3 regions of the Phosphitispora fastidiosa genome follow, and region 3 is predicted to be linked to each of the others. Evidence: predicted binding sites of a transcription regulator. Region 3 holds the regulator's gene; each other region holds the start of a gene.
What was found. Region 3 encodes Rex, which represses fermentation and respiration genes when NADH is low (regulators of the CRP and FNR family bind a similar motif). Its sites were predicted from a motif close to ATTGTTAANNNNTTAACAAT; they were not measured.
Positions count from the first base shown of each region.

Region 1 (10,425 bases), on a different contig from region 3:
ATTCCAATAATAGATCGCCCCATAAGAGGGATCCCAGCCATTTACAGCATCCTGCACAGCTTTATATGCTGTTTCATCAGCAGCCAGTTTGATCTGACCGTCATCCACTGCAGTAAAAGCCCCAGGTTGATAGATAACGCCAGGTATGGTATTAGGGAAATCAGGATGCTTCACCCTATTAAGGACTACGGCTGCAACGGCAACCTGGCCCTCATAGGTCTCCCCCCTGGCCTCTGCATGAACCGCCTGGGCAAGCAGGTTAAGGTCACTTCTGGAAAAACTTCTGGACACTGTCAGGGTTGCCCGGGAAGACGATCCCGGGATATTCAGAACCTGTCCCGGATAAATTGTATTAGCAGATAGGCCATTGGCCCTTTTTATCTCATCTACAGAGACACCGAAACGTTTGGAAATCAAGTAAAGGGTGTCTCCCCCGGTAACTTTATAACCTGAGCCGGAACCTGATGAACTGTTCCCGGAAACGACAAGCTTCTGGCCTGGGTAAATCCAGTCACTTGTCAATCCGTTTGCTGATTTAAACGCAGAAACCGGAATTCCGTACCTCTTGGCAATAAGATACAGGGAATCGCCCTTCTGAACCGTGTATGTATCAGAAGCACTGGCAAAACCAGCTGTTAAGACAATCAGAAGCATGGTAACAACCACAATCATCGTGTTTTTTAAAACATTTTTTTTCACTCTATACCCCCTTTCCTTTACCCGGACAAGTCCGGTGTCTTAAGTATAAAGGAAAATACCCTTAGGGATAAGGGTGAAAAAATATCCAATTTCACCAGCAAGCCCCATACTGTAGAGTATGGGGCTTATCCAATCTGGCTGGGAGTATTCCAGCAGTTTATTTTTATACCAATTTTTTCTATTAGCTAAACCAGGTCAATCAGGAAAAATATAATTCCCGCCACCAGCGCCGATAAAGGAGCTGTCAAAACCCAGGCATTCACAATGTTCCGGGCCACGGTCCAGCGCACCGCAGACATGCGTTTGGTCGCCCCTACACCCATTATGGAAGAAGAGATGACATGAGTTGTGCTAACAGGCTTGCCAAATAAAGAGGCGCCTATGATAACCAGCGCCGCCGATGTTTCGGCTGCAAATCCGTGAACCGGTTCCAGCTTGATAATCCTGGAACCCATGGTTTTTATAATCCGCCAGCCGCCAATAGATGTGCCCATGGCCATGGCAGTGGCACATGCTATAACCACCCATAATTCAACATGGAACTCCTTAAGGATCCCCGCAGATACCAGGGCTGCAGTAATTATACCCATCGATTTCTGGGCGTCATTGGAGCCATGACTGAAGGCCATAAAGGCAGCCGACACTATCTGCAGCTTAGAAAAGTATTTATTTACTACACTGGGGGCAACATTACCCACCAGAAAAAATATCAGGCGCATTACCATAAAGGCAATAAAGAAGCCAATGATAGGTGATGCAATGAGGGGTACAAATATTTTTTCCAGCAACGCTGCACCATTAAGCACTGCAAATCCCTGACTGGCCACTACGGCTCCGGCCACCCCGCCGATTAAAGCATGGGAAGAACTGCTGGGCAGCCCATAATACCATGTAAACAGATTCCATATGATGGCTCCCAGCAAACCGGCTATTAAGACCTTGTTATTAATCAAATGCGGGCTGACAATACCGCTGCCAATGGTCTCAGCAACCTTTGTACTAACAAGTGCACCTACAAAGTTAAGGACTGCAGCCATAAATATGGCCTTGGCCGGAGTGAGCACCCGGGTTGATACAGAAGTTGCGATGGCATTGGCCGTGTCATGAAATCCGTTAATAAAATCAAAGACCAGCGCCAGCATGATGACAATTGCTATAAGCAGCAAATCAGGCATATTTGACCACAACCCCACGAATCAATTTGGCAATCTTTTCACACCTGTCCAGGGCTGTCTCCAGTTGTTCAAAAACCTCTTTCCATTTTATCACCATGATGGCATCATTACTGTTTTTAAACAGATCAGCAACCCCAAAACGATATATCTTATCACCCTCAGATTCGAATTTTTTAATGTCATAGCAGATATCTAAAATCTGTACTGTGTTTGATTTCATTTTCTTCAATAATGATACGGCATCCTTAACCTTTTCGGTTGCCTGCACAAAAACATCGACCATTTCCCGGAACTTCTTATCAGGCTTCCCGGCTTCATAAATTACCATCTTTTCAACAGTACTGCACACCGAGTCCAGAACCTCATCTAGTTCCCGCGCCAGACTGTAAATATCCTCCCTGTCAAAAGGGGTCATGAAAGTCTCATTAAGCTTGTCAATAATCTCGTCAGTAACCCTGTCCCCTTTTTGTTCCACAGCTATGAGTTCATTCAGCCTTTCATCCATTGTTTCATGTTTTGCCATCATATCCTGGAGCAGTACTGCCCCCTGATGCAAAATAGTAGCTGCTTCTTCAAAGAGCTCGAAAAACATAGCATCAGCCGGCTTAAATCTCCTAAACATAGTTTCTGTCTCCTTTTTGTTTATTTCCCGAGAAATCGTATCCTAAAAACACCAAGGCATTGTAGAAACCCTATATTAAAATTACGTTAAGTCCTATTAAGATTATGTTAAGACCCAAATATATGTGTTTCGACTGAGTTCTTCATTTTCCTTTTTATTCAATGTTAATTTTATGTTAAATACCTTTACAGCTTTCTGTCAAAAAAAAATGCCCTGCTTCCCGTACAAAGAAACAGGGGCACTCAAACCCTGAAGAATAACTTATGCAAAGTCAGCAGTGACAACGTCACCTTTCTGTAGCGACTCTCTGACATTAATAATTCTCTGGTTCGCCGAACCCCTAAATGCCAGGGTCAAGTCCTTCCTGGATTCCATGAAAGGCCCATCTACCAAATAATCCGAGATCTCAAGAAGCTCCCTTACCGCAGGGTCCTCTTTGCCAATTTCAAGCAGTTCTTCCCATGTATACCCGGTGTATGTTATTATATCAAGGCCCTTTTCACGGGCCTTTTTTCCCAGCCTGGCAAAAGCCCCTGCCTGCATAAAAGGCTCCCCACCTGAAAAGGTGACCCCTTTTACCAGTTTTGTTTTTTCTATTAACCTGAGAATCTCGATATCTTCCATATCCCGGCCGCCTGCCGGGTCAAGGGTTTCCGGGTTATGGCAGCCTATACAGGCCCTTGGGCATCCCTGAGCAAAAACCACAGTTCTGATTCCCGGCCCATCTACCACCGATTCCCCGACGACACCCGCAATTCTTATCTTCATAAGCTACTCCTTATACCTAACCAGATCAATAAGCGCTTCATCAGCAATTCTTTGGGCCAGTTCATCAGGATACTCACCCTTGTAAATGACTTTATCCACCCCGGCGCTGATTAACAGCTTTACACATGAGACACAAGGCTGAATAGTAACATATACGGTAGCCCCCTCCAGAACATCACCATGCAGAGCTGCCTGTGCCACCACATTGGCTTCAGCGTGAACCGCCCAGCATAACTCATGCCTTTCACCGGAAGGTATTTGCAGTTCCTCCCTTAGACAACCTCTCTTGTCACAGTGGGATACACCTGATGGAGCGCCATTATAACCGGTACAGACAATATTCCTGTTCTTAACCGCGACAGCGCCGACTTTTCGCCTAAGACAGGTTGACCTGGTAGCAACCAGTTCGGCTATTTCCATGAAATATTGATGCCATGAAGGCCTAGACATGAAAAGTACCTCCTCTTTAACTTCATGTTCAACTCCATATTAAGCCATTACTCCCGTTCCAGCAGACTATGGCATACCCGGTCGCGAAGTTCGGCCTGTTTGGCATCATTGAACCTTTCAACGGTACTCAAATAACCTGTAATCCGGCGGACACGTTTAATATCAATGGAACCGCACATAGGACAGTCATCTTTATTGATAACACCTGTGTAATTACAGCTCATACAGTAATCCACTGGGAAGTTGATGCCGGCATAACCTATATCAGAATCTTTCATATGCCGGATAACCATTTCAATAGCTTCCAAATTATGTATCGGAGGGGACGGGAACTCAACATAGGTAATGTGACCCGCATTACAGTATTTATGATATGCTCCTTCAATAGAAATTTTATCAAAAATACTCATCTTATGGCCTACCGGGATATGGAAGGAGTTGCTGTAATATTCACCATCGGTAACACCCGGAATCTCGCCGTATTCCCTGCGGTCAAGGCGGACAAACCTGCCTGACAGGCCCTCTGCGGGAGTAGCCAGAAGGGTGTAGTTTAGCTGGTGCTCCTGAGTAGCCTGATTCATCTTGTTATACATAAACTCAACAATCTGCAGTCCAAGTTCATTAGCATCTGCAGATTCGCCGTGATGTTTGCCCAGCAGTGCCTTGAGAGTTTCTGCAAGCCCTATAAATCCTACCGACAATGTCCCCTGCTTGATAACTTCTTCAATATAGTCATTAGGTTTCAGTCCCTCTGAATCTATGTAAAGGCCTTGTCCCATAAGGAAGGGCATGTCCTTCACCTTAAGCCGGGCCTGAACGCTGTATCTGTGGTAAAGCTGCTTCACCGACAGGTCAAGTACTTTATCAAGCTCTTTGTAGAACTTATCTATATTGGTCCCTGATTTAATTGCAATTCTGGGAAGGTTAATCGTGGTAAATGACAGGTTGCCGCGGCCTTCAGATGTTTCGGGGCCGTTGATGTTTCCAATAACCCTGGTGCGGCATCCCATATAGCTGACTTCCGTGCCATACTGTTTGTTGAATGATGAATCCATAAAGCTGAAGGTTGGGTTCAGCCTTCTTGAGGCAACTCTGATTGCCAGTTTTAAGAGGTCATAGTTGGGATCTTCTTCATTAAGGTTAATACCTTCTTTAATTCTGAATATGATATTGGGGAAAATGGGGTTTTCACCCCTGCCAAGTCCTTTCTCATATGCCAGAAGCAGGTTCCTAACCACCTTGCGGGCTTCCGGTGAAGTATCTGTACCGATATTGAGGCTGGAAAAGGGCACCTGGGCACCGGCTCTTGAATGCATACTGTTAAGATTGTAAATGAAGGCCTCCATTGCCTGGTAAGTTTCATTTTCATCGGCATCCCTGACAAACTGGGATATATCAGTATCAAAGAAGGGGAATGCCTGTCCACCGTGCATATCATTCTGCGAACTCTGGAGAATTATCGCTGCCAGGGCAGTGGCTGAGGCAGGTCTCTTGGGAGGGCGGATATAACCATGGCCGTTATCAAATCCCTGGTTTAAAATCTTACCCAGGGGAATCTGAACACAGGTTAATGTTTTCCCATAGAAATCGAGGTCATGAATATGAATATCTCCATTTGTATGAGCATACGCCTGGTCTTCAGGGATAAGCCTTGAGAGATAATACTTCTTACTGGCTGCGCTTGCTATCTGAAGCATCTTAGCCGATGGGGAGTTGCTCACATTAGCATTTTCCCGGTTTGTTTCCACAAGTATTTCTTCTACTGCATCCATTAATTCCGACTTGGCATCCCTGATTCGGGTCCTGCTGGCCCGGTATAGTATGTAAGCCTTTGCCGTCCTGGCGTGGCCCTTCTCAATGAGAACCTTCTCCACCCAGTCCTGAACGTCTTCAACAGAAAATATGTTATCATTAAATTTTTGCCGCAACTGCTTAAGTACTTCCAGAGTCAGTTCCATAGCCAGGGTCCGGTCCTCTCCGCCTACGGACTGTGCTGCCTTAAAAATGGCATCAGTAATTTTGCTCTCATGGAATTCTGCCAGTCTTCCGTCTCTTTTCCGGATAGCTACAAAGCCACCAGTTCGGATAGAGCGCAGTTCCGTCAGATTTGCTGCTGTCAAACTCTCTTTTTCAAGAATCATTAAGTAATCCTCCCCTATGCTGTTTTGCCGATTTTTTTATTTAAATTGCATTTAAGCCCATATTTTTGCATTTAGGCCCATATTTCTCTTACTTAGCCTTTCTTTTTAACAGCTTCTCCAATTCATCAATAAAGCTGTTAATATCCTGGAACTGCCGGTAAACCGAGGCAAATCTTACATAGGCGACTTCATCCAGCTTCCTGAGCCTGTCCATCACAAATTCACCTATTTGTTCAGACCCCACCTCAATGTCCATTCTGTTCCTGATTTCCTTCTCAATATCGTTAACCATTTGTTCCATCTGCTGCATGGAAATTGACCTTTTTTCACCTGCTTTAATTATTCCGCCAAGAATCTTGGCCCTGTCAAACACTTCCCTTCTGCCATCTTTTTTAACAACAACAAGTGGAATCTCATCTATTTTTTCATAAGTTGTAAACCTTCGGCCGCAATCAGCACATTCCCGTCTTCTCCTGATAGCGTTACCGTCATCTGCCGGTCTGGAATCGAGAACCTTACTTTCCATGAATCCGCAAAAGGGACATTTCATATAATCACCTGAAGTTTTCAGAATTATTTCAAATCCCACAACATGTAGGGTACATTTTCATTATAGGACACTATATCTAGTGAGTCAAGGAAATTCCTCCCAAAACAGAAAGTTTAAATATTCGAAAAATAGAATGAATTAACGGCAAAAAAAATGGCCCCCTTATATAAATAAGGCAGTCATTTTTCTTTTAATAAACTGCATTATGAGTTGTGTCAGCATAGTCAGAAAGCTCAACAAGGATAACATCCAACCCAAGCTTTTTGATTTTATGCCAGGGTATTACCACATCATCACTCCGGCCCATAAAACTAAAAACCCTTCCATTGCCGGGTAATACAACTGACCTGATACGGCCCGCTTCAAGGTCAATTTCAATGTCTTTGATAAGTCCGAGTTTCTTTCCATTTAAAACATTGATAACTTCCCGCATTCTCAAATCCGAGATTTTGACCATTTCAGTCTTCCACCTCCTCATTCATATTATATGAGGGAGGTTGTCAGAATGTGCAGGCAACTTTTAGCTTCTAACTAAATATTCCACCAAACAGTTCAATAATTTTAAACCTTACTTTTATGTTTTTATAATTTTCCTTACTGCTCTCATGTTTCCCAGAGTCCTTTTCAGGGTCCAGAAGTTCCACTTCAGGATCCTCTGGGCCTTTTTCCACCGAGCTCTGTTCATAAACTGCGGATGCAGTGACCGCTTCCATAGCGAAAAAACCAGCCTCCGGTTCAGGTGCGCCCATTGACCTGGACACGTCTATAAAGCATAACGGCGGGAAAAGCACACACCACCAGTTTGCGCCCTGCCCGTGTCCAATAACAACCCTTACCGCTTCATAATTTCCGGCCGGGAGAGTCAGATCTCCGTAAGACTTCACCGGAAAATCAAAATTACCCAGCTGAACATTGACAGGGTAGTCTTCTCCCCAGGCCTTAACTTCCTCCGCAGCTATTGATTCGATTTCTTCAAGATGCCCCTGTGCAATTTTTCTGGCATCATCAAGGTTTTTGGCCTTACTGAACTCAGAAGTCATTTCCCTTACAATAAGGTCCCTGACTTTTCTTTTCAGCGCCTGGTCACGTTCACTGTCACTATTGGCGATTACGTGAAACCTGATAAGATTATACTGGTTATATGCTTCGACACAGACACCGGCATCATTACCGGTAACAGGCTGGCCTGCTTTTACTGACAGGTCCGTTACGGTATCTGCCTGGGCTGTAATTTCGGCGCCGGCTGCAGCTAAAGTCAGCATTACCGCCAATACCACAATTGCCGCTGCCGTTACTGATACAGCGCCTATCTTCGTAAGTTTGCTCCGCATAAATTATTCCTCCCGTCTTCCTATCTCTCTCTGAATCTGCTCTAAATATATCTTTTTACATATATCTTTTCACAAATTACCTTATTTTAATCTTTCACATGTGTTTTCTCATATGTTTTAGAGCAGCTTTTTCCAGGCGGGAGACCTGGGCCTGTGAAATGCCTATTTCATCGGCTACCTCCATCTGAGTCTTTCCTTCAAAAAATCTAAGTGAGAGAATCAATTTTTCCCGGTCACTGAGTTTGCGCATGGCTTCCCTTACGGAAATGCCTTCCAGCCAGTTCCCGTCCTGATTTTTTTCATCACTGATCTGGTCCATTACAAATATGGGGTCACCCCCGTCATGATAAATGGGCTCAAATAAGGAGATGGGCTCCTGAATGGCGTCCAGGGCAAAAACAACTTCTTCCCTGGGCATTTTAAGTTCGCCGGCTATTTCATTTATTGAAGGCTCCCTGGAATACCGGTTAACCAGACTGTCCCTGACCTGCAGCGCCTTATAGGCAACATCTCGGAGCGAGCGGGAAACCCGAATAGGGTTGTTATCTCGCAAATAGCGTCTTATCTCACCAATAATCATTGGTACGGCATAAGTCGAAAACTTAACATTCTGACCCAGATCAAAGTTATCAATTGCCTTCATAAGTCCGATACAGCCTACCTGAAACAGGTCATCAACATATTCGCCTCTGTTGGTGAATCGCTGAATCACACTGAGCACCAGCCTTAAGTTACCGTTAATCAGCTTGGAACGCGCACTTTTCTCACCGGCCTGCATGATTACGAACAACTCCCGCATTTCACTGCTGGTCAATACTGGTAGTTTCGATGTATTAACTCCACAAATTTCCACTTTGTTTATCATCATCAGCATGACACCCTTTCCGGTTTCAGGTTCACAGTTCATTAGGATTATTGCCAAAAAAAAATGGGTTTATACACATAAACCTTTGTGCCGTTCGGCAAAGTAAAGTTAACAGAAAAGAGGTTCCTCCGGTTAAGATGTCGAAATGTGAATCTACAAAAACTTCTATCAACCATAAGGCAGGTTTTTGACTTGGATAAAGAGTTTACCGCCCCCGCGGAAAATGATATTTTACCTGAAAATGAAATAAAGCAGCAGCAGGAAGCTCCAAACGGCACTGGACACCCTGGAAACAGGCAAAAAAACAAGAAGGGTATCTGGGCCCTTCTTGGCGCTTTGCTGCTGCTCCTGGGGAAACTAAAATACCTCCTGGTTTTTCTGAAATTTGGCAAATTCCTGACCACCTTTGGCTCCATGCTCCTTATGGTCTGGGTGTATGCCAACTTTTATGGCTGGATTTTTGCCGTTGGGTTCGTGCTGTTGATTTTCGTTCATGAAATGGGGCATTTTCTTACCGCCAAATTCGTTGGCCTCAATGTATCTGCCCCTGTATTCATCCCCTTTTTGGGGGCCTTTATTGCCATGAAAGACCATCCGGCTGATGCCGTTACCGAAGCCAAAGTAGCTATGGGAGGGCCGCTTGTAGGCAGTATGGGAGCATTTTTATGTGCTGCCATGTACCCCCTGTCAGGCCAGGATTTCTGGCTGGCTCTCGCATATTCAGGATTTATGATTAACCTATTTAACCTGATACCATTCCACCCACTTGACGGGGGACGCATCGTGTCAGCTATCTCCCCAAAAATGTGGCTGGTGGGGATTCCGCTTGTCATAGCTGCTGCCTTCAAGTTTTTTAACCCGATTCTTTTCCTGCTCCTCATCCTGGGCTTAACCCAGATATACCGCCAGTGGAAATCACCCAATCCGGAATACTATAATACTCCTCTAACCACCAGGGCAGCCTTTGCCGGTCTTTACTTCGGCCTGCTGATTATCCTTGGTATCGGCATGAAGCTCGTTCTTGATTATCACTCTATTTTGATAAGCGGTTGATTTCTAAAAGACTCTCCCTGTCTATACCTGTACCAGCGCCATTACCGCCATACCTACTAAAAGGGTCCAGACCAGGCTCCGTGTCTTTATGGCAACTCCGAAAGCCGGAACTGCAGCCACCAGATAACTGTTGGCAAAGCTTATTGACAGACCGCTTTCAGGCATTAAGATTGCCGGTGCTATTATGGCCGCCAGGACAGCTGCCGGGACGAAACCCAGCCACCAGATAACCGGCTCCGGTATCTTAAGCTTGCTTAAAATAACCATAGGGAACATCCTGGGGAGGTAATTCACCAGCCAGAGCCCAAGTATCAATAGGTAGATTTTTGTCTGTTCCGGCACAGAATCACCCCAATCGTTGCTGCTACCACTGTGGCAGCAATAATGTTGGCACTGTTTCTGGTAAACAGGGTCAAAACTGTGGAAACCAAACCCGAAATCACTGCAACCCAGAGAGTATTCCGGTCTTTAACCTGCCATATAAGCAGGGCAATAAACATTGCGGGCAGGGCAAAATTTACCCCAAAGCGGTCAATATTGGGAATTAGATTACCTACGGCAGCGCCAAGTGCGGAATTTACCGTCCAGGAAAGGTGGGAAAAAATATTGACTCCCAGTATGAAATCCCGGTCTGCCTCTCTACGGTCAAATTCAGCCATGTTTACTGCAAATGTCTCATCAGTAATCCCGAAGGCCAGAACTGCCTGTACGATACTTGGCATCTTCCTGACAGCCGGAGCCATAGAGGCGCTGAAAAGCAGGTATCTGAGG
Region 1 is NZ_JAHHUL010000002.1:792-11,216, forward strand. It holds gene Ga0451573_RS02445 (cell wall hydrolase) at 1-699, opposite strand, end outside; gene Ga0451573_RS02450 (inorganic phosphate transporter) at 885-1,874, opposite strand; gene Ga0451573_RS02455 (DUF47 domain-containing protein) at 1,867-2,496, opposite strand; gene nrdG (anaerobic ribonucleoside-triphosphate reductase activating protein) at 2,758-3,264, opposite strand; gene Ga0451573_RS02465 (deoxycytidylate deaminase) at 3,268-3,714, opposite strand; gene nrdD (anaerobic ribonucleoside-triphosphate reductase) at 3,762-5,855, opposite strand; gene nrdR (transcriptional regulator NrdR) at 5,944-6,405, opposite strand; gene Ga0451573_RS02480 (YlmC/YmxH family sporulation protein) at 6,596-6,862, opposite strand; gene spoIIR (stage II sporulation protein R) at 6,933-7,736, opposite strand; gene sigG (RNA polymerase sporulation sigma factor SigG) at 7,831-8,604, opposite strand; gene Ga0451573_RS02495 (site-2 protease family protein) at 8,794-9,654, shown strand; gene Ga0451573_RS02500 (AzlD domain-containing protein) at 9,676-9,921, opposite strand; gene Ga0451573_RS02505 (AzlC family ABC transporter permease) at 9,966-10,425, opposite strand, start outside.
Region 1: a site for Rex is predicted at 2,657-2,676, ahead of Ga0451573_RS02455 (DUF47 domain-containing protein). Genes of this name have one in related genera too.

Region 2 (10,425 bases), on a different contig from region 3:
GAGTGTTTTTCTGGCTTCAACGAGTCCGCTGCAGGCTGTGATTTCTCTCACTGTGGCTCTGGCCGGCAGCATAGTTATGCTGTATGTGTTTATTAAAGTTCTGGGCCGCCGCGGAATGTGGGACAGGCTGGTCCTGGGGACAAAGCTGAATACCGCCACTGGTTATATTACTCCCAAAAAGGGAATGGGAAAATACCAGGGCATGGAGGGAACGGCTGTCACTCCACTGAGGCCTGCCGGGACCGCCGAGTTTGCCGGTGACCGGGTGGATGTGGTTAGTGAGGGCGGCTTTATCCCGGCGGGAGCCCCTATCAGGGTAATTCTGGTTGAAGGCAGCCGGGTTGTGGTAAGGAAGCTTTAGAATAATGTAGCTTTAAAATAATGTAGGGAGGTAATAAAATGGATATTGCTGCGTTGATACCTTTGTTTCTATTAGCTGTTGGTCTTATCGCTGTGTCTATTATTCTGAGTTTTATTCCTGTGGGGCTGTGGATTTCCGCACTGGCGGCAGGGGTCAAAATTGGTATAATTACATTGGTAGGGATGCGCCTGAGAAGGGTGCCCCCGGCCCGGATTGTCAATCCCCTGATTAAGGCGGACAAGGCAGGCCTGGTGGTCACGGCTAACCAGCTGGAGGCTCATTACCTTGCCGGGGGAAATGTGGACAGGGTTGTTGATGCCCTGATTGCAGCTGAAAGGGCCAATATCCCCCTTGCCTTTGAAAGGGCGGCGGCTATTGATCTTGCCGGGAGGAATGTCCTGGAAGCTGTCCAGATGAGTGTTAATCCCAAGGTTATTGAAACACCGCTGATATCTGCGGTGGCCAAGGATGGAATCGAAGTCAAGGCTATTGCCAGGGTTACCGTGAGGGCCAACATTGACCGTTTGGTAGGCGGCGCCGGGGAGGAGACTATTATTGCCCGCGTCGGTGAAGGTGTCGTCACCACAGTTGGTTCAGCTGACCACCACAAGGCAGTGCTGGAAAACCCGGATATGATTTCACAGACTGTGTTAGGCAAAGGCCTTGATGCCGGAACTGCTTTTGAGATACTTTCCATTGATATTGCCGATGTTGATGTTGGCCGGAACATAGGCGCTCAGCTCCAGACCGATCAGGCTGAAGCCGATAAACAGATTGCTCAGGCCAAGGCTGAGGAACGCCGGGCTATGGCAGTTGCCAGAGAGCAGGAAATGAAGGCCTCTGTCCAGGAAATGAGGGCCAAAGTTGTAGAAGCGGAAGCCCAGGTGCCTGAAGCTATGGCCGAGGCATTGAAAAACGGCAGGATGGGAGTAATGGATTACTATAACATGCAAAATATTCTGGCCGATACCCAGATGAGGGATGCTATAAGCAAAACTGGTCCTAAAGCAGACAGCTCGGAAGGTGATCGCGGTAAACGAAAGGATAGGTAGTACTTACTTTGTGATTTAACATAGTGTGAGTTACTGCAACTGAACCGCGAAGGTTCCGGCAATAGTTGAACCGGGAGGGTTTATATTGGATATATTCTGGATAATTATTTTTATCGGATATTTTCTGTTCAAGGCTCTGGGGAAAAAGCTGCCGGAGATGATGGAGGATTTCCCCGGTGGATGGCAGCTGCCGGGAACCCAGGATGCCGACGGACAGGAGACCGATGCAGCGGAGGCCCGTCGGCCCAAGAGCGTTGCTGCAAACAAGGATTCAGAACGCGGTACATCCCGGGCAGCAGACCAGCGCCGGGAAGGCATACCTCAGATAATAGACCGGTCTGATGAAGCACCGGCGGCTATTGATTATCGGGATGTGGTCAATGGGATTATTATGAGTGAGGTTCTCCAGCCTCCTCTGGCACTGAGAAAAAAGAGGCAGAATTAAACTGTCCACCACCTCATATATATTACCGGAGGTGGTTTTTTGTGAAGAGAGCGCTGATTATTCTGGGGAAGCGAAAACTGATTTGGACAGTGGCTATGGTTTTGGGGGTAATGTGCCCGCTCCTGGCAGCCAGTTATTACATCCCGGCTGCTGATGTGGCAGGGAATGCAGCCAGGATGCTGACTTACAGCTCTGCGGCTGAGGGGTTGAGTTTCGATTATCCCCAGGACTGGGTGCTTAGGACTGAAAAGGACTATTCGGGTGGCGAAATCCTTGAAAATGTTACTTTCGTGAGTCCGGACAAGAAAGCCCACGGCTTTGTACAGGTAATGAAACTTTCCGGCCCTATTCCGGAATACGTCCTGGAATCACAGAAGAGCATGGTTCCGGGTTATGATTCGCTGAATTTCAGACAGGAAATGAAAGGCAGTAAACAGGGTTATGTGCTCACTTACAGCCGGGGTAACGGAGAGGCGCGTTTAAATGCTGCAGAATACTTTTTTCAGAACGGGGAAAAGGTATGCAGGTTCAGCTTTTTTTACCCGGAAACCCAGCAAAAGCAGTATGCCAGGCTGGCTGATGAAATGGTGGAAAGCCTGACGATTAAAAGTGTTGAATAATGAATTAATATGATATAATTAAACAATATCCTGGTTTTGAGGCCGGCTGCGGCGTTAGGTTGTTTGTCAAAAACCCTGCCTCCGGCCCGTAATACTTACAAAAAGGAGCGGGCACGTTTTGCACAAGATTGCACAGATAAGGGACGAGCTATCACAGACCGTACTTGAAAGGGCCGGGTTGATTGACGGATTGTTCATGGGTATGCTGACCGGACAGCATGTGTTGTTTATCGGACCGCCGGGGACTGCCAAGAGTATGCTTGTCAATGAATTTGGCGGGCGGCTTGATGGGGGCAGGCACTTTTCGTATCTGATGACGAAATTTACCAAGCCTGATGAAATTATCGGCTCCGTTTCCCTGAAAGGCCTGGAAAACGATGAATATAAACGGGTGCTGACCGGCAAAATAGCTGACTCTCATTTTGTTTTTCTGGATGAAATTTTTAATTCCAACAGCAGTTGTGCAAACACAATTCTCACCATTCTTAATGAAAGGCGCTATCATAACGGGACAGATGTGGTCGAAGTGCCTCTGATAATGATGGTAGGGGCTACCAATCAACTTCCGTCTGAGACCGGAGACGAACTGCAGGCTTTTTATGATAGGTTCCTGTTCCGTTTCGAACTCGATTATATCAGGGATATAGAAAACCTGCGCAGGCTTTTTACCCTGCCCGATACCGGGAAATTTACCCGGTACACTCTCGGTGAATTGAGGCAATGGCAGTCTGAGGTCAGGGAGGTTGAGGTTTCTGAAGATATTGTTAATAAGGTCATCAGTCTGGTGATTAAGCTGAGAGAGGCCGGTGTGGCCGTCTCAGACAGGCGGTTCCGTGAGAGCCGCAAGGTTCTGCAGGCACATGCCTGGTTGTATGGGCGCAGTGGAGTTGAATTGGACGACCTCGGGGTCCTGGGGGATATATTCTGGATTCAGCCTGAGGATAAAAAGGTGTTCCGCGAGGTCTTGTTTACAGTGAAAATGACTGTTGAATCCCAGGCTGCAGAATTGTTAACAGAAGCCCGGCAGATCAGGGACCGGTTCAGGTCGCTGGATGACCGGGCCCGGAGACAGATCCTTGGCGGAGAAATGAATACCCGGCTGGCTGAAATTACAGACCGGCTGAGAGAACTCACGGAGCTTGCCGGTATCCCTGGTTCTGTTCTGCGGGATGCCGCCGCCGGGGTCGAGGAGATACATGCGGAGATTATCAGGGAATGTCTTGACATGGATGCCGAGATGGTGTAGGTGATATGATGGTTTTAAAAAGAAATGCTGTTATTCTTAATACATCCGCCAAAGAGATTTATGAATGGCTGGGACGGCATTCCGGGGAATTGGGAAGACTGCTGGCTAATGGGGAACGGTCTGTCAGCCTGTTCCCTTTTTTGGTGGAGGACATCTTTTATGCTCTCTACCAGGATTCCCCGAGGCTGCATTCCATCAATGAAGTTTCTACAGGGGCGAGGCTGAACCGGCTGGTACTGGAACAGCTTATGAAAAGCCGGGAGTTCAAAAATGCCAGGTCGTTTAGCAGGGGTAACCTGCCGGCTTCGGGGATTACAGCTATGTATTTTGCGGAACTGGTCCTTGCGGGCCTGCCCCGGGAGATAGCGGACACCGCCAATGAGATTTTTGTCAGTGAAGAGGAGCTTGAAGCTGCTCTTCTAAACAGGGAGGTATCTACCAAGATAGCTCGGATTGCCGCGGATTCCACCAGGGAAGATATCAGGCTGGCATATGAGAACACTGCCCGGGAGTGGCAGGTCAAGTCTGAAGAAAGCCAAAAAAAGCTCAGGAACCTGGCAGCGAGGCTCAGTATGCTCTGGAATACCTCGGGAAGCAGACGCACCGCCATCTCGGGGAACAGTGACACAAAGGGCGAAAAGAGGGCCCGCTTTGAGACGGGAAATGAAGGCCTGGGTGACAATAAAGGGGTCTGGACCAGGGGCGATTTGGGTAATCACCTGAAACTGGTAGAGACGTATTATCATTCTCCCAAGCTCAAGAGGCTTGCTGACAGGGTTGGCCGCCTCCGGGAGGTCAGGGAGCAGCGGACGGGGCGTTCCGGACTGGAGGACATATCTGAGGTGCGGGGCATAGATTATGGCAATGACCTTTCCGTGGTTGTTCCTGAGGAGTGGCTGGACTATTTTGACCCATTCAAAAAAAACCTCTTCAAGAAGAAGTATGCTGATGAAACCCTCTGTCTTTATGACCTGAAGGCAAAACGTCCTCAGGGAAAGGGCAGCCTGATAATCTGCTTGGATAATTCCGGTTCTATGCAGGGGCCCAAAGAGGAAACCAGCAAGGCCATTGCCATTGCTTTGATGGAAATTGCGGTTTCTCAGAAGAGGGATTTTGTTGTCATTATGTTTGGCGGTCCCGATGATGAACTTAGGGTTTTTGATATCCCAAAGGGGCGCTGCACCCCGGAACAGCTTGTCGAAATAGGGGAACATTTTCTTTGCTCGGCAGGGACTGATTTTGAAAAACCTTTGCATGAGGCTCTTCGTTACCTGGAAAAGGATAAATACCCCGGGGCGGATATCGTTTTTATTACTGATGGGGTATGCAGTGTTAGCAGGGAGTTTCTGGCCGGGTTTGCAGCTGCCAAAAGGGCCCGGCGATTCAGGACGGTTGCGGTAATGGTGAACTATGGGAATGTTTCCAAATCGCCTGTGGAGACTTTTTGCGATGAACTATTGGTTAGTAAAGACTTAAAGGGCATCGACGTTGCCGGGGAATTATTCGGGCAGATGCAGGGAGGGTGATCTGATGCCGGTTGATTATCACATCCACACTAAAATGTGCGGCCATGCTTCGGGTGAAATGGAGGAGTATGCTGCCGCTGGTCAGCAGAAGGGACTCCAGGAAATAGGCTTTTCCGACCATATCCCGATGTATTTTCTGCCTGCCGGAGAGAGGGACTCTTCTATTGCCATGAAGGATGAGGAGCTGGATACATATGTGAGGCGGGTCCGGGAAATGCAGGAAAAGTATTATCCTTTTCCCATTAAGCTTGGCATTGAAGCGGATTTTATACCAGGTATGGAAAAAGAGCTCATGGAAGTGCTGAAAAGGTACGATTTTGATTATATATTAGGCTCAATACACTATCTCAATGGCTGGGGTTTTGACAATCCTTCGCACAGGAAGGAATATGACAAGTGGGACCTGTATGAGCTATACCGGGTGTATTTTGAAACTGTAAAGAAAGCGGCGTCCAGCGGTATTTTTGACAGTATGGCCCATCCCGACCTGATAAAGAAATTTGGGTTCCGGCCCGATAATGATATTATAGGGATTTATGAGGATACTGTCCGGGAAATTGCTGCAGCCGGGGTTTGTGTGGAAGTAAGTACCGCCGGACTAAGGGTGCCGGCAGGGGAAATTTATCCCCATATCGACTTTCTGAAGCTTTGCCACAAATATAAGGTGCCTGTTACCCTGGGTTCGGATGCCCATCTGCCGCAGCAGGTGGGAATGGACTTCAGGGCAGCTATTGCAGCCTTAAAGAGTGCCGGTTATACCAAGGTAGTTACTTTTACGGGACGAAACAAAAATTACTATCAGATTTAATTGTTTTCATAGTGCTAAAATAGGTTTAATATGATATACTATTAATTGGATTTTCTAGCTATACTAATGGCTAGAAGACAAACCCAGGGGTTAATGAAAGGATGATTGTTTGTGGATTTGATTTCTCACGGCTTGATGGGTACAATGATGGCCGGGCTCGGGCTTAACCAGAAATTTGGTCTTGCCGGTACTGTGACAATGATAATTGCCAATATTGCCCCAGACCTGGATATTGTAGCAGGCCTGAAGGGACCAAAGACATTTTATAAATATCACCGTGAAATAACTCATTCCCTGCTTGGCGCAGCCGTACTGTGGGCGCTGATTTCGGGTGGAATTTACTTTTTTACTCCACTGGACAGTTTTGCAGCCATTTTTATCATGGTTGGCGCGGGTCTGGCGGGTCATTTGGTGATGGACTCATTCACACCGTGGGGGCTGCCGCTTTTTTACCCGTTTTCATCCAAAAAGTATGGTTTTGACTTGATTTGGTTCTGTGATCCCGTGATGATAACTTCAATGGTTGGCAGTGTTTACCTGGCATACCATTTTCCGGGCCATGAAAAGATGTTTTTTATGCTAGGCTTTGCACTGATTGCTTCTTACCTGCTGCTCCGGGTATTTCAAAAGCGCAGGGCCCGGAGAATGGCTGCAGGGGAAATGGGTCCCAGGTTTAAAGATGCCGAGGTCTATGTGCTGCCTTCTGCCATCAGCCCTTTTAAGTGGGACGTTATTTATAAGGCCAGGAGCCAGTACCTTTATGTGAGTGTCGATACCAGAAAAGAAGAGATTCTGGCTGCCCGGGAGTTTGTTTCCGCCTCCTATCACAGGTGTATCAAGCAGTCATGTGATTCAGAACTGGTGGATGTTTTTCTGAAAAGAGCGCGGTTCCCCTTTTACAATTTCAACAGGATCGATGGCGGGTATCGGGTGGAATGGTGTGATGCCCAACTGCTTAACCTGGGCGGGGTGCATGGTGTCACTGTTTACCTGAGTGATTGCGGCACGGTTACCGGTGAAAAGCTGCAGGTCAAGAAACCGGTGCGTCGCCGCAGGAGAAAACTTGAAGATTTCCTTCAGGAGGAAGCTTCATAACTAAATAGGGAGCCTAGAAATTTAACCATAACGTATAGAGAGGCAGATATTTTCCTGCACGACGGCAACAATTCAGCTTGTTACCGGCTCCCGCATTTGCGGCTCGCCGACAAGCTGACATCAGACTCGTCGTTCCGGAAAATATCTGCCTCTCCTTATATTTATGGTCAATTACAGCGGCAACCCCATTAAGTAATGAACGGGGTAATAGAAACCGTTGAGAACTGCAAGGTGGGCCGGACGGACGACAGACACCGCCTTCCGGAACACATCCACCCCTGTCTTAATAATACTTTGTAACATTCAAAAATAATGCAGCCCTCTACTTAAGCTATCTTAGCTACGTAGAGGGTTTTTTTAATCTTATCAGATACTGGGGTAGGCTGACTCATAGCTGCTGATATCAACTCCGCAAAATGGGGGTGTTAATCATCAGTAAAGGTAAACAATTCATCGATGGTTGTATTTAAAGTTTGGGCTATATCGTGTGCAAGCTTCAATGAAGGATTGTATTTTCCCTTCTCCAGGTGAATTACTGTTTCTCTGCGAACTCCCACTGCTTTGGCCAGATCTTCCTGAGTCATATTTATTTTAGCCCGAAACTCTTTAATTTTAGTTTCTAGTGCCATTAATCATTGATCACCTGTCCCTCATAGACTCTTAAGGATATTACAAACACCAGTATTATAAGCAAAAAGTTCAGTGCGAATGCAAAAGCATAAACCTTAAAGTCTGGCATAAAAGCAAATACTATATTGGCTACAGCATAAACAATTAATGAGGATATAAAGCAGTTCTTTGCTGCCTTATTTACATTGGTTTCAAATCGTTCGTCATTAAGATATTTCCCAAATCCAAAAAAACTAAAAAAGCCGAAGAATCCAATCAGTCCCCAATTACCCGTAACCAGACTCAATAAACCTATCAATCCTAAAAAACCTAAATACTTAAGCCAACTGGTTTTCATATAGCTCCCTCCAATGTTATAAATAAATAACTTTATGTTATAAATATATAACATTACAGGCACATTGTCAAGCGCTTTTGCCACAATCGCAATAACGGGGGAAACGTCTATTTTAATTTTTTCTTATAAAAACAAAAACACAACCAATAGAGGTTGCTGCTAAGCCGGAGCACAACATATTGTGCGTTGATGAGCTTTTGTCAATAAAACCAAGAAAAACGGGGATATTCATTGAAAATTATTTTTCAAAAAACCCTAAAGTTTAGGAGGAGTTTTATCGATTATGAAGAATAACAGTGGTATAAAGTGGGGATAAGTGGGGGGAAGTGTTCCGGAAGCCCGCTTATGTGGAGGCAGGTGAACAGGCCGATGTTTGTGGGGGAGTATCAACATACCGTAGATCCAAAGGGGAGGCTGATTATCCCCCAGAAGTTCAGGGAGGGGCTTGGCGAAAAGTTTATTGCTACAAAAGGCCTGGATAACTGCCTGTTTGTTTACCCTATGGAAGCCTGGCAGCAGATAGAACAAAAATTCAAAACGATTCCATCAACCAGTAAGGATGCCAGGGCCTTTGCCAGACTGTTTTTTTCAGGAGCCACTGAATGTGAACTGGACAAACAGGGCAGGATATTACTCCCAGCAAATCTCAGGGAACACGCTGCCTTGGAAAAGGATGCGGTGGTATTGGGAGTATCCACTAAAGTCGAGATTTGGAGCAGGGAAAACTGGAATAAATACAGCAGTGAAGCTGAACCAACTTATGAGGAAATTGCAGAGAAAATTGTTGAGTTTGACCTCGGTATTTAAGTAGAGAGAATGTAAAAATGTTTAGAAGGTGAAGGCGGGATGAATTTCCACCATGTTCCGGTAATGTTGGACGAAGTTATGACGTATCTGAATCTTAGGCAGGGTGGAACATATGTAGATTGCACACTGGGTGGAGGCGGGCATACCACAGAGATAATAAAAAAAATCCAACCCGGTGGCCGGGTCATTGGCATTGATCAGGACCCCAATGCATTGGAAGCTGCACGTAAAAGGCTTGAGAGTTTTGGCAGCAGTATTGTTTATGTTCACAGTAATTATTACCGGTTAAAAGAAATTTTCGCAGAACTGAACCTGGGTGAAGCAGATGGGGTCCTTTTTGACCTTGGAGTGTCATCACACCAGCTTGATGAGGGAGAGCGCGGCTTTAGCTATATGCAGGATGCGCCCCTGGACATGCGGATGAACCCCGGAGATTTGTTGACAGCAGAGCAAATTGTCAATGAAAAGACTGAAGACGAGTTGACTGGGATCATTAGAGACTATGGGGAAGAGAATTGGGCCAGAAGGATTGCCCGGTTTATTGTTGACCACCGGGCGAAACGTCCCATACATACAACGGGGGAGCTTGTAGAGATTATCAAAAAGGCTGTCCCGGCTGGTGCCAGAAGGGAAGGCCCACATCCGGCAAAACGAACTTTCCAGGCATTAAGGATTGCTGTTAATGATGAACTGAATAGGTTCAAGAAGGCTCTATATGAGGCTGTCGATATCCTCAGACCCGGTGGCCGGGTTTGTGTGATATCATTTCATTCTCTTGAGGACAGAATTGCCAAAGAGGTTTTCCGGGAAATGGCAAAAACCTGTGTCTGTCCTCCGGGGTTACCTGTCTGCATGTGCAACAAAAAACAGCAGGTTAAAGTCCTTACCGGAAAGCCTGTATTGCCTACTCAGGAAGAGCTTAAAGCCAACCCGCGTGCCCGAAGCTCCAAACTCAGAGCAGCTGAAAAGCGCCGAGTTCTAAACAACGGGGAGGATGAATAAGTTTGTTAGTAGCGAAAGAAAGCTTTGACTACCGTAACCTTCCACTGGAACAGCACAATAACCGGACCATGGTCAGGAAGGTCCGCAGGGTAAGGGCAAAAACAAAGTTTGTTTACTGCGTTATCGCAGTAATCACCCTTTGCCTGGCATTTTTGCTTGTTTCCCGGAACGCGGAGATCGCTTCGGCAGGCTACGATATTATAGCTCTGAGAAGTCAGCTTCAGGAACTGGACACCCAAAACCAGATTCTGCAGCGTAAAATTGATGAAATGAAATCCCTGGAAAACATAGAGTATATGGCGACTGTCCGGCTGGGTATGGAAAAACCAGAGCTGGCAGAAGGAGTTGAATTTGTCCCCGTCGAATATTCTAACGTCGGCTCGAAGGGCGCGATAGGGATTGCTTCTGCTGCTGAGATTCCGGAAGAACCGGTGGAAGAACAGCAGAAAAGAAATTCTCTGGTTCAAGCCCTGGCCAGTCTCATCAACGGATGACC
Region 2 is NZ_JAHHUL010000002.1:67,882-78,306, reverse strand. It holds gene Ga0451573_RS02755 (NfeD family protein) at 1-361, shown strand, start outside; gene floA (flotillin-like protein FloA) at 400-1,413, shown strand; gene Ga0451573_RS02745 (hypothetical protein) at 1,499-1,858, shown strand; gene Ga0451573_RS02740 (PsbP-related protein) at 1,900-2,478, shown strand; gene Ga0451573_RS02735 (AAA family ATPase) at 2,597-3,724, shown strand; gene Ga0451573_RS02730 (vWA domain-containing protein) at 3,730-5,250, shown strand; gene Ga0451573_RS02725 (histidinol-phosphatase HisJ family protein) at 5,255-6,058, shown strand; gene Ga0451573_RS02720 (metal-dependent hydrolase) at 6,170-7,153, shown strand; gene Ga0451573_RS02715 (helix-turn-helix transcriptional regulator) at 7,579-7,782, opposite strand; gene Ga0451573_RS02710 (DUF3796 domain-containing protein) at 7,782-8,120, opposite strand; gene mraZ (division/cell wall cluster transcriptional repressor MraZ) at 8,490-8,927, shown strand; gene rsmH (16S rRNA (cytosine(1402)-N(4))-methyltransferase RsmH) at 8,967-9,929, shown strand; gene Ga0451573_RS02695 (hypothetical protein) at 9,932-10,423, shown strand.
Region 2: a site for Rex is predicted at 8,351-8,370, ahead of Ga0451573_RS02710 (DUF3796 domain-containing protein). Genes of this name have one in related genera too.

Region 3 (10,425 bases):
TATGAGTGGACTGACCTTTACCGAAGGCGGTGGGGCTATACTATATGATAATGAGATTTCCAGTATAAATGCTCCGGTTGCCGCACTGGCAACAGATGGGACAGACCTTTTCATTGCAGACCCTGAATACGGAATCCACCGCACAGCACTAGTCAACTTGTTGGGAGCAAACGGACCGGTACTAGATGCCAGCGGAGACGGCACCCTTTTAATTGAAGCCGAACAGTTTACCCTGCAGTATGCCGGGGAAAACCCCTGGGGAGGTCCGTTGGACCTGAAGCTGTATGGAGGCAAAATCTTTGCCTGTATGGGTTCTCTGGGAATGGGAATTTTTGACCCGATAACCCTGGAACAGGTGGGCCGGTATAACCTTTATACCGATGCCGCTGTTTCTGAAGACTGGTTTGTTAATATGGACGTAAAACAGGCAGTACATACAGATAACGCCACAGGTGAAGTATATATCGACGAATTTACCGGAATGCCTGACTTCCGGCAGACCAGTTTTGAAATCCTTGAAGTAATGAAGAACGATGCGGATGCATCCACACCATGGGCTGATTTTGATCGCTACGGCAAGTTTTATTACAAGTGCCAGGGCATTGATATCGCCGAATTTAACGGCAGGACCATTGCCTACCTGGCTTACTCCCTGGGCGGACTGGTAGCTGTAGACATTACCGGATATCAGAACACCGCTCCTAATGCAGGGGCAAATGCTGACACTTTGTTTAATGCAAGGTATCTCGGATATATTCCGGCAGTTCCTGCCAACGGTCCCAAGGAACCCACCGGGGAACAGTCAGAGAGCCTGCTGCCGTATTTTGGTGCCGGGATGTTGAAGGAGTCAGGTGTGGTAGATGTTCAGGTTAGGGAAGATTATGTATATCTGACCGACCACTTTGCCGGACTGATGATAATCAAAGATGCCGGAAGTCCTGACCTCCATTGGAGGGGGGGCAGTGCTCCATACAATAATGATACCAACGGTATCATGGGAGACCACTGGCCTGACAGCGAGTTTGTAACTTCATTTGATATGTCTCCATATGACGCTCTGGATAATGAATCCATGCCCAAATGGATGTATGAAGCTCCCTGTGAGTTGGTTACTGCTGAGATTAACGGACATGGAAACAGGCTGCTGCTGATGGACAATATGTCTATTAGTACAGCCGGTGAAATTGACCTCCTTGAGTGTGCCGGCGCCGGTGGGTTTAACTTCATAGATATTGTGGACCTGGATGCACCCACCATGGAAGAAAGGTATGCGGTATCGGTATACTTCCCGCCAACAGATGAAATCGGGGCTTTTCCCGACGGGACGCCTGGTCAGACGATTTCTATCGGGCACAGCCAGGGAATTGCGGCTTCCGGAGAATATCTCTACGTAGCTGACGGGCCGCACGGCATATCGGCATGGAAGCTGGTTGACGATGAAGGCTATGCTACAGATGATGTCCACCTTGTTGCCAATACTCTTCAGGATGAATACCCTGAAATAGTAAACGGAATCAAGATTTACCCAGCTTCACACGCTACCAATGTGGTCTTTGACCCGGTTAATAACCTGGCCTGGTCAGGGAGCGCCAGCCTCGGCTTGAGGCGTGTTGACGTTTCCGGAGTGGAAAACGGTACAGGTCAGGTTGGAAATCCATTGCTTCTTCCTCTCGACCTGACCGACTGTTTTGAGCATAATGCCGAATGGGGTACTATAAAGGGACTGCAGTATCAGGACCATGCATATGACGTTGCTATCAAGGGCAATTATGCTTTTGTGGCGGATGGCAGCAACGGTCTGACTGTTTATGACTTCACCAAGGATTCCACTGACCCTGAGAGCGGTTTTGTAGCCGCCAATATTGGCGCCGGCAGCCTTAAGCCGCCATTGGGTACAGCCTCCGGAATTGCTCTCTGGGATGACCCGGAATCAGACAGGTCTTATGCTGTGCTTGCCTGCGGCCCGCGGGGCGTTGGGGTTGTTGACATTACCGATGTCAACAACATGGAGATTGTGAAGGTTTTTGAGCCTATCAAATATGAAGATGAAAAAGTAGGCGCTGCCGACGGGCAGGCCACTGATGTTAAAGTTGTCGGTGACAGGGCATATTTCAGTTATGACAGCTTTGGAGTTGTCTGTTACAACATGGCAGACCTTACCGAAGCTCTTCCCGACGGCGTATCTCCTACTGAAGTCTGGAAGAAGAGTCTTACCGGCCAGCTTCAGTATGATTACAGGCCTGTCGAAGTCAGCCGTTTCAAGCTCCAGTATGTATCGGGGTATGAAGACTGGGCAGGCGGGGCCTTCAAAATGGACTACACCCTGGTAAATGGCAAGCTTGTCTTTTATGTAGCCTTTGCGGAGGCAGGAGTGCTGAAAATTGACTGGACCGATCCGGCTAACCCGGTACTCAGGGAAGTAGCCGGAACTGTCGGAGAATGCACAGCTGTTGCCATTTCCAATGGCCGCCTCTATGCTGCCGACGGCAGTGGAGGATTAATCTTCTTTAAATAACTACATTAAAACATTATAAGACAGGGGTAGATGTGTTCCGGAAGGGGAGTGAAGCCCGCCGCAGGAATATATCTACCCTTTGTTGCTTTTCTGGTCTAATTTGGCTAACCTGTCCATAATATATCTTAAGACTATAAGGCCAACTGTTGATGGGGGTGAGTTGATGCGCTGGATTATAAGGTTCAGGCCTGGTATGGGTTTTATGCTGTGTTTTCTTGCAGTATGTGCAGCAGCAGCTGTCGGAGCCTATGTATTGGGGGAAACGTTCATAAAGATAATCAGTGAGGGCAAACCCCCTGAAAGCACGCGGGTTATAACGGTTGATTCCAGGCCTGTTGCAGCTTCCGAGGAAAAAAGCAATCTTCTGCTCGATCCTGTACCGCTGTATTATCTTCAGGTAGGTGTCTACACCGACCGGGGAGGTGCAGAGGAAGCGGTTAAACCGCTGCATGAGCTCGGATATAACCCGTATATTACCAGAAATGCGCCCTACCGAATTTGGGTCGGTGTTTTCCGCGAGCGCAAGGATACTGAACAGCTCAAGGTGGCTCTAAAGGAACAGGGATATGGAAGTTTTACCGGCGCAGTTGTAATAAATGGCGAAAACCTGCTGTACGGGCAAGAAAGGGAAAGATTGATTAAAGAAATCGGTCCCGCGTTAGAGGCTTATACGGCATGGTTGAAGGAGAGTGTGGCAGTACTTCCTTCAGAATCCCCGGAAGCCCTGGATTTTGATTCGGACAGCACCCGGTTAAGCGTGCTGGAAGAAGTTTATCGGAAAACACAATTACTTGAATTTGAAGGAAGCTCCGGCAGTGACCTGATGAACAACAGGTTTAGGGACGTCCATCAGTCGATAGGAAATTTCCACAATCAGCTGAACATCTTTCTGGAAACTAAAGACCCGGAGGGGGTTGTTTTGCTACAGTACAAACTTCTGGAGTTTATGGACAATTATTTGCTTTTATGGCAGGAAATTAACAATATCAGTAAAACTTAGCATTGTCCAAGCCTGTACGACATGATATAATTTACACTTAGGAGGGGGCATATAAGGAGGTAATAAATTGAAGAACTTGAAGATCCCTGAGGCTACGATAGTAAGATTATCTGTTTATTCACGCTTTCTCGAACAGGCTGACAAAAAAGGTATTATTACTATTTCATCGGGGGAAATAGCTGAAGGTGTGGGAGTCAGCCCGGCACAGGTCAGAAAGGACCTGGCATATTTTGGAGAATTTGGTACAAGGGGTGTGGGTTATAATGTCAAGGACCTGCTTAGACACACTCTGAAAATTCTCGGGCTGAATACCAAATGGCCAGTAGTAGTATTGGGAGCCGGTAATTTGGGGTCTGCACTGGTGTCATACCGCGGGTTTCGTGAACGCGGTTTTGATATAGTTGGTGTATTTGACAATGACCTCTCAAAAATCGGCAAAAGGTTGATGGACCTTGAAGTATTGGGCACTGAGAAGCTGGAAAAGTTAATCATTGAAAACAACGTCAAAATCGGCATCCTCACGGTTCCTGCATCAGCTGCCCAGGAGGCTGCAAACCAGATGATAAATGCCGGAGTTAAGGCGATCCTTAATTTTGCCCCGACTGTGTTATCAGTTCCAGAGGATGTTGAGGTTAGAGATATTGACTTATCAACCCGTCTGGAAATACTGACATTCCATCTCTGTCTTAAGGACATGCTGTAGCCTGACATTAATAGTGAATGTGAGTATATAAACAAGATGGATGTTTTGGGAACAGAACACTTCGGAACTGAACAGCAAATTAGGAAAAGGCATTGTACACCTCCCCGTTGCATCGGGGGGGGTTTTTATTTGCAAGCTCAATCACTTAAGCCAGGCGCATAGAAGGGGGATTGTTAAGGTAAACTAGAATTTGAACTCCTAAACCGAACAGGAGGAGAACTGAATTGGAATTGGAACATGATGAAAAGCTCACGAAGCTCGACCGGATTCTGGAAGAGTATGCGGGCAGACCCGGGGCTCTGATACCTGTGCTGCATGAAGCCCAGAAGGTTTACGGGTATCTTCCTGAAGAGGTCCAATACCACATATCTCAGGGTCTTGGCGTACCCCTGGCTGATGTCTATGGAGTAGTTACTTTTTATGCCTTGTTTACTATGACTCCAAGAGCAGAACATAATATCTCTGTTTGTATGGGTACAGCCTGCTATGTTAAGGGAGCGGGACACCTGGTGGAGAAGATTGGCGAAGACCTCGGCCTGAAGTTAGGTGAAATCAGTGACGACCGCAGATTTGGCCTCGAAGCGACCAGATGTATCGGCGCCTGTGGGATGGCCCCGGTCCTCACTGTAAACGAAGAGGTGCATGGGAGGCTTAATGCTGAGCAGATGGGGGAACTGTTGGAGAAATACAAACAGGTGCACTAAGTATTACTGGTAGTCTTTCGGAAACGACATAGAATGATTATGGTTAGCTGTTGCACCGATTTTCCGCACTGCCGCCTATGAGTCTAAGCTGCTATCCCCCGGCAACAATGCAGCGTCCCCGAACTTGATGGCTCATGGGGTTGTTTCATAAGATGGCCGCCTCTCGTTTTGGCGGGCCAAAACTTCCCGGCGGCCTTCGCCATCTTCGGATATGCGGGGACTCCCTGCCTTGTTGCCAGTGATTCGCAGCAAGACTCATAACGGCGGCAGTGCAAGGAAAATCTTGTACAACATCTAACCATAATCACATTCATTTCCGAGAGACTACAGCACTATTAGTACAAGGAGGAAGTAACTAAGTGTCCCATAGTTCACATATTCTTATCTGTCGTGGTACGGCCTGTGTATCAGCAGAAAGCCGCGAGGTTCAGACTGAATTTGAAAAACAGCTTAAACAAATGGGCCTTCTGGAACAGGTTAGGGTCGTCCATACCGGATGTTTTGGGTTCTGTGCCCGCGGCCCGGTTATGGTTATTCTGCCACAGGGCACTATGTACTGTGAAGTCCGGGTAGAGGATGTCGGAGAAATCATTGAAAAACATATCCTTGAGGGGCAGACTGTGGAGAGGCTGCTTTTCAAAGACCCGGTCACTCAAGAGGTTACGGAGAAAATAGATGATATTGAGTTCTTTAAAAAACAGGTACGGATCGCGCTCAGGAACTGTGGGCACATAAATCCGGACGATATCCGGGAATACATAGCGAGGGATGGCTATAAGTCCCTGGGCACGGCGCTTACTGAGCACTCTCCGGAGGAAGTAATTAATATTATTAAGAAATCCGGACTCCGGGGCAGAGGCGGCGGCGGGTTCCCTACCGGGCTTAAATGGGAGCTCGCCAGGAAATCTCCGGGAAAGCTTAAATATGTAATCTGTAATGCAGATGAAGGTGATCCCGGGGCATTTATGGACAGGAGCATACTTGAGGGAGACCCGCATTCGGTCCTGGAAGCTATGGCTATTGCAGGGTATGCCATCGGCGCCAGCCAGGGGTTTGTCTATGTGCGGGCAGAGTATGCTATAGCCGTACAGCGCCTGACCACAGCCATCAGTCAGGCCAGGGAAATGGGACTCTTGGGCAGGGGTCTTTTTGAAACAGATTTCGGATTTGATATTGAACTCCGCCTGGGGGCGGGGGCTTTTGTCTGTGGTGAGGAGACCGCTCTGATTACCTCAATAGAAGGGAACAGGGGAGAACCCAGGCCCAAACCTCCTTTTCCTGCTCAGGCAGGTTTGTGGGGAAAACCGACCCTTATTAATAACGTCGAAACACTGGCAAACATTCCGGCAATAATACTGAACGGCGCTGAATGGTACACCGGTTTTGGCACCGAGAAGAGCAAAGGTACCAAGGTCTTTGCCATTGCCGGCAAAATTGGCAATACCGGTCTTATTGAGGTACCCATGGGCATAACCCTGAGAGAAATTATTTACGATATAGGCGGCGGCATTCCAGGGGGGCGTAAGTTTAAAGCGGCCCAGACAGGAGGTCCTTCGGGAGGATGCATTCCCGCCGGCCTTCTGGACACCTCAATTGAGTATGACACTCTTCTTGAAGTCGGTTCTATGATGGGCTCGGGCGGTCTCATTGTAATGGATGACAATGATTGTATGGTTGATATTGCCAAGTTCTACCTTGAATTTACCTGTGATGAGTCTTGTGGTAAATGTACCCCGTGCCGGGTTGGGACTAAAAGGATGCTGGAAATTCTGGAACGGATTACTGAAGGGCGGGGTACAGTAGATGATATTGACCTCCTCAAAGAGTTGGGGCACGGCATCAAGGAAGCGTCATTGTGCGGTCTGGGACAATCGGCGCCTAATCCTGTGCTGAGCACCTTAAAGTATTTTGAGGATGAGTACATAGCCCATGTCAGGGATAAGATATGCCCTGCAGGGGTCTGTAAAAAACTCAGCAGTATCAGGATTGACCCTGATGAATGTAAAAAATGCGGGGCCTGTGCCAAAGTATGTCCGGTTGATGCTATTAGGGGAAAACCCCGGGAGATTCACGAAATTGATCCCGACAAATGTATTAAATGCGGTCAGTGTTTAGAGAAATGCTGTTTTCAAGCTATTAAGAGATAGTTTGTTTTTACCGGTAAAATGGCTGCCATCCTGGCGGCCATTTTCTGGGTCTGCGGGCGGGAGCGCCCGGTGAAAATCAGCCCCTCTCCATTATTAGGCAGCGTCGTTCCTGAAGGAGTTTAAGCAAATTCGTCGAAGAGGTTAATTTGAATCTGTACTATTAATTTGGGGAGGGGAACCGAAAATGACGCTGCAGGATTTGGAACTACTAAAGGAGAATATTTTGTCGGAACAGGCGATGAGTAGAGAGCGGAAGAAGGTACGGATTACTGTGGGTATGGGTACCTGCGGGATCAAGGCAGGGGCGCAGGATGTCCTGAAAGCCCTGAAAATGCACTTCGAAGATAGCCGGGGAGTTATAGTTAGTTATACAGGCTGTCTTGGAATGTGTTCTCGCGAACCTGTGATGCAGGTGGCTGCTCCGGGCAGACCGGCAGTGACCTATTTTAACATAACACCTGACAAGGCCAGAAGAGTTGCCGGACAGATATCCTGAGGACTGAAATAACATAAATTATAAAATTTTGAATACTGCGTATCGGGTTCAGGTAATAGCTTGTCATCATATGTCAAAAATGATAAACTGAGAAGGGAAAAAACTGTGATTTACGTGCAGGCTGAATCACCTCAAAAGGTACGAATTTTTTATAAGAGTAGGGGAAAGCTACAGAAAAAGCTTACCATAAGAGAGTTGAAAAATGGAACCAAACAGTAAAAAGTTAATTTTGGCTTCAGCGTCCCCAAGAAGGCAGGAATTGTTGCGACAGGTGGGCCTCAGCTTTGAGGTGATGGTTAACCCGGTGGATGAGACAGTTTTGCCGGGGATACCTCCTACCGAAGCAGCTGCTGAACTGGCATATAGAAAGGCCATGGCTGTTGCTGCCCGGCTTAGTGAGGGAATTGTAATCGGGGCAGATACAATAGTGGTTCACCGTGGTGAGATTCTGGGTAAGCCTGTGGACATTGATGCTGCCATTAATACATTGAAAAGCTTGAGCGGGACTGACCATCTGGTGATTACAGGCTTTTCTGTCATTGATTGTGCTGCGGGAAGACTGTTAAAAGCCAGTGAGATAACCCAGGTTTTTTTTCGCCGGTTGTCAGATGCTCAAATTGAAGCCTACGTCAGGTCAGGTGAGCCCATGGATAAGGCCGGCTCATACGGTATCCAGGGGCTGGGCGCCGTACTGGTTGACAGGATAGTGGGATGTTATTTTAATGTTGTCGGTCTTCCTCTATCCAGTCTTGCGGAAGCACTCAGACAGTTTGGGATTGAAATACTGCAATAATTCGATTTATTATTAACCCTGAGAATGTTACGTTTGACGAGAGGACCCAAAAAAATGGAACCATTGGAATACCGGGTAAGAATAAAGGAACTTCCGGAGGATCTGAGACCAAGAGAGCGATTATTCAGGGATGGTGTAGAAGCCCTGAGTACCGTGGAACTGCTGGCGGTGCTTTTAAGGACCGGTTCTGATTCTATGAATGCCCTGGACCTTGCCGCCATGCTGCTGACAAAAACAGGAGGTCTGCTGGGCCTTGTAAAAAGTGAACTTGAAGAACTGTATTCCATAAAAGGAATTGGGCCTGCCAAGGCCGCTCAGCTAAAGGCTGCCATTGAACTTGGGAAACGCCTGGCTTTTGAAGTGTCCGACCCCAGGAAGGCAATCAAATCACCACGCGACGTATTTGATCTCCTGAAAGAGCGAATGCGTTACCTTGACAGGGAACATTTCACAGCAGTGTTTTTAAACACTAAGCATCATGTAATTACGATAGAAACTGTTTCTGTGGGAAATCTCAATTCATCCCTGGTTCACCCCCGGGAACTGTTTAAGAACTCTATAAAAAGAAGCGCCGCGGCGCTGGTACTGGCTCATAATCACCCCAGCGGGGACCCGAGCCCCAGTGCAGAGGATGTAGAAATAACCCGTCGGCTTGTGGAGGCAGGAAAGTTAATCGGTATCGAAGTCCTTGATCACATTATTATCGGAGAGAATGGTTTCACAAGCCTTAAGGAGCAGGGTATTATCTAGTCAGCGCAGCCAATGAAGCTGAAAGGAGCACAGTAAATGTTGGGATTGTTTGGGATATTTTCCAAGGATATGGGTATAGATTTAGGTACTGCCAATTCGTCTGTATATATCAAGGGCAGGGGGATAGTTGTTAACGAACCGTCCGTTGTTGCTATCCAGAGAGATACGGGACATGTCCTTGCTGTCGGTGAAGAGGCCAAGCAAATGATTGGTCGTACTCCCGGCAATATAGTTGCTATCAGGCCAATGAAAGACGGGGTCATCGCTGATTTTGACACCACTCAGAGTATGCTGCGCTATTTTATTACCAAGGCCCTGAAAAAAAGGCCTCACCTAATCAGGCCCAGGGTTGTTGTGTGTGTGCCTTCAGGAGTAACCGCAGTTGAGGAGCGCGCAGTCAGGGAGGCTACCATACAGGCCGGAGCCAGGGAGGCATATCTGATCGAAGAACCGATGGCGGCAGCAATTGGGGCCGGATTGCCGGTTCATGAGCCTACCGGAAACATGATAGTGGATATCGGGGGCGGTACCAGCGAAGTTGCGGTCATATCCCTGGGGGGGATTGTAACCAGCCGCTCGGTGCGTATTGCCGGTGATGAAATGGATGAAGCCATCATGCAGCACATTAAAAGGACATATAACTTGATGGTGGGAGAGCGTACATCTGAAGAAATTAAAATAAAAATTGGCACAGCATACCGGTTCCCGCAAAAAGAGCTTTATGAGGTGCGTGGGCGTGACATGCTTACAGGGCTGCCCAAAACAGTTGAGATTACATCTGATGAAGTTCATAAAGCCTTGTCAGAACCGGTCAGCAGCATCCTGGAAGCCATTAAGGTAACTCTCGAAAAAACACCGCCGGAATTGGCGTCTGACGTTATGGACCGGGGAATTGTCATGGCTGGAGGCGGTTCTCTTTTGAGAGGCCTTGATCAACTGGTCAGTGAAGAAACCGGCATGCCCGTTTATGTTGCAGATGAGCCTCTGTTCTGCGTAGCTGTTGGGACAGGGAAGGTTTTGGAAAACCTGGATGTTCTTAAGAGAGTCTTAATTACCCCGAAGAAAATCGGCTAGAAAGGCGGGGTTGTGTTGTTTCGGTACATTGTAAACAGGTATGTCCTTGGCTTTCTTAGCCTGGTTGTGCTGGCCCTTGTCCTGATAACCTATACGGGTCAAGACAGGAAGGGTCTCAGCCCTGTCGAGAGGGTGGTCAAGGATGTGGTAACCCCGGTTGAACACGGGGTTACCGGTATTGTTAACAGTATCTCTGATACAGTTGGGTCTGTCTTTACCATTGGAAGTATTAAGAGCGAAAAT
Region 3 is NZ_JAHHUL010000029.1:1,702-12,126, forward strand. It holds gene Ga0451573_RS18135 (carboxypeptidase regulatory-like domain-containing protein) at 1-2,515, shown strand, start outside; gene Ga0451573_RS18140 (SPOR domain-containing protein) at 2,679-3,515, shown strand; gene Ga0451573_RS18145 (redox-sensing transcriptional repressor Rex) at 3,583-4,218, shown strand; gene Ga0451573_RS18150 (NADH-quinone oxidoreductase subunit NuoE family protein) at 4,443-4,922, shown strand; gene Ga0451573_RS18155 (NADH-quinone oxidoreductase subunit NuoF) at 5,282-7,069, shown strand; gene Ga0451573_RS18160 ((2Fe-2S) ferredoxin domain-containing protein) at 7,254-7,565, shown strand; gene Ga0451573_RS18165 (Maf family protein) at 7,768-8,358, shown strand; gene radC (RadC family protein) at 8,422-9,108, shown strand; gene Ga0451573_RS18175 (rod shape-determining protein) at 9,145-10,182, shown strand; gene mreC (rod shape-determining protein MreC) at 10,198-10,425, shown strand, end outside.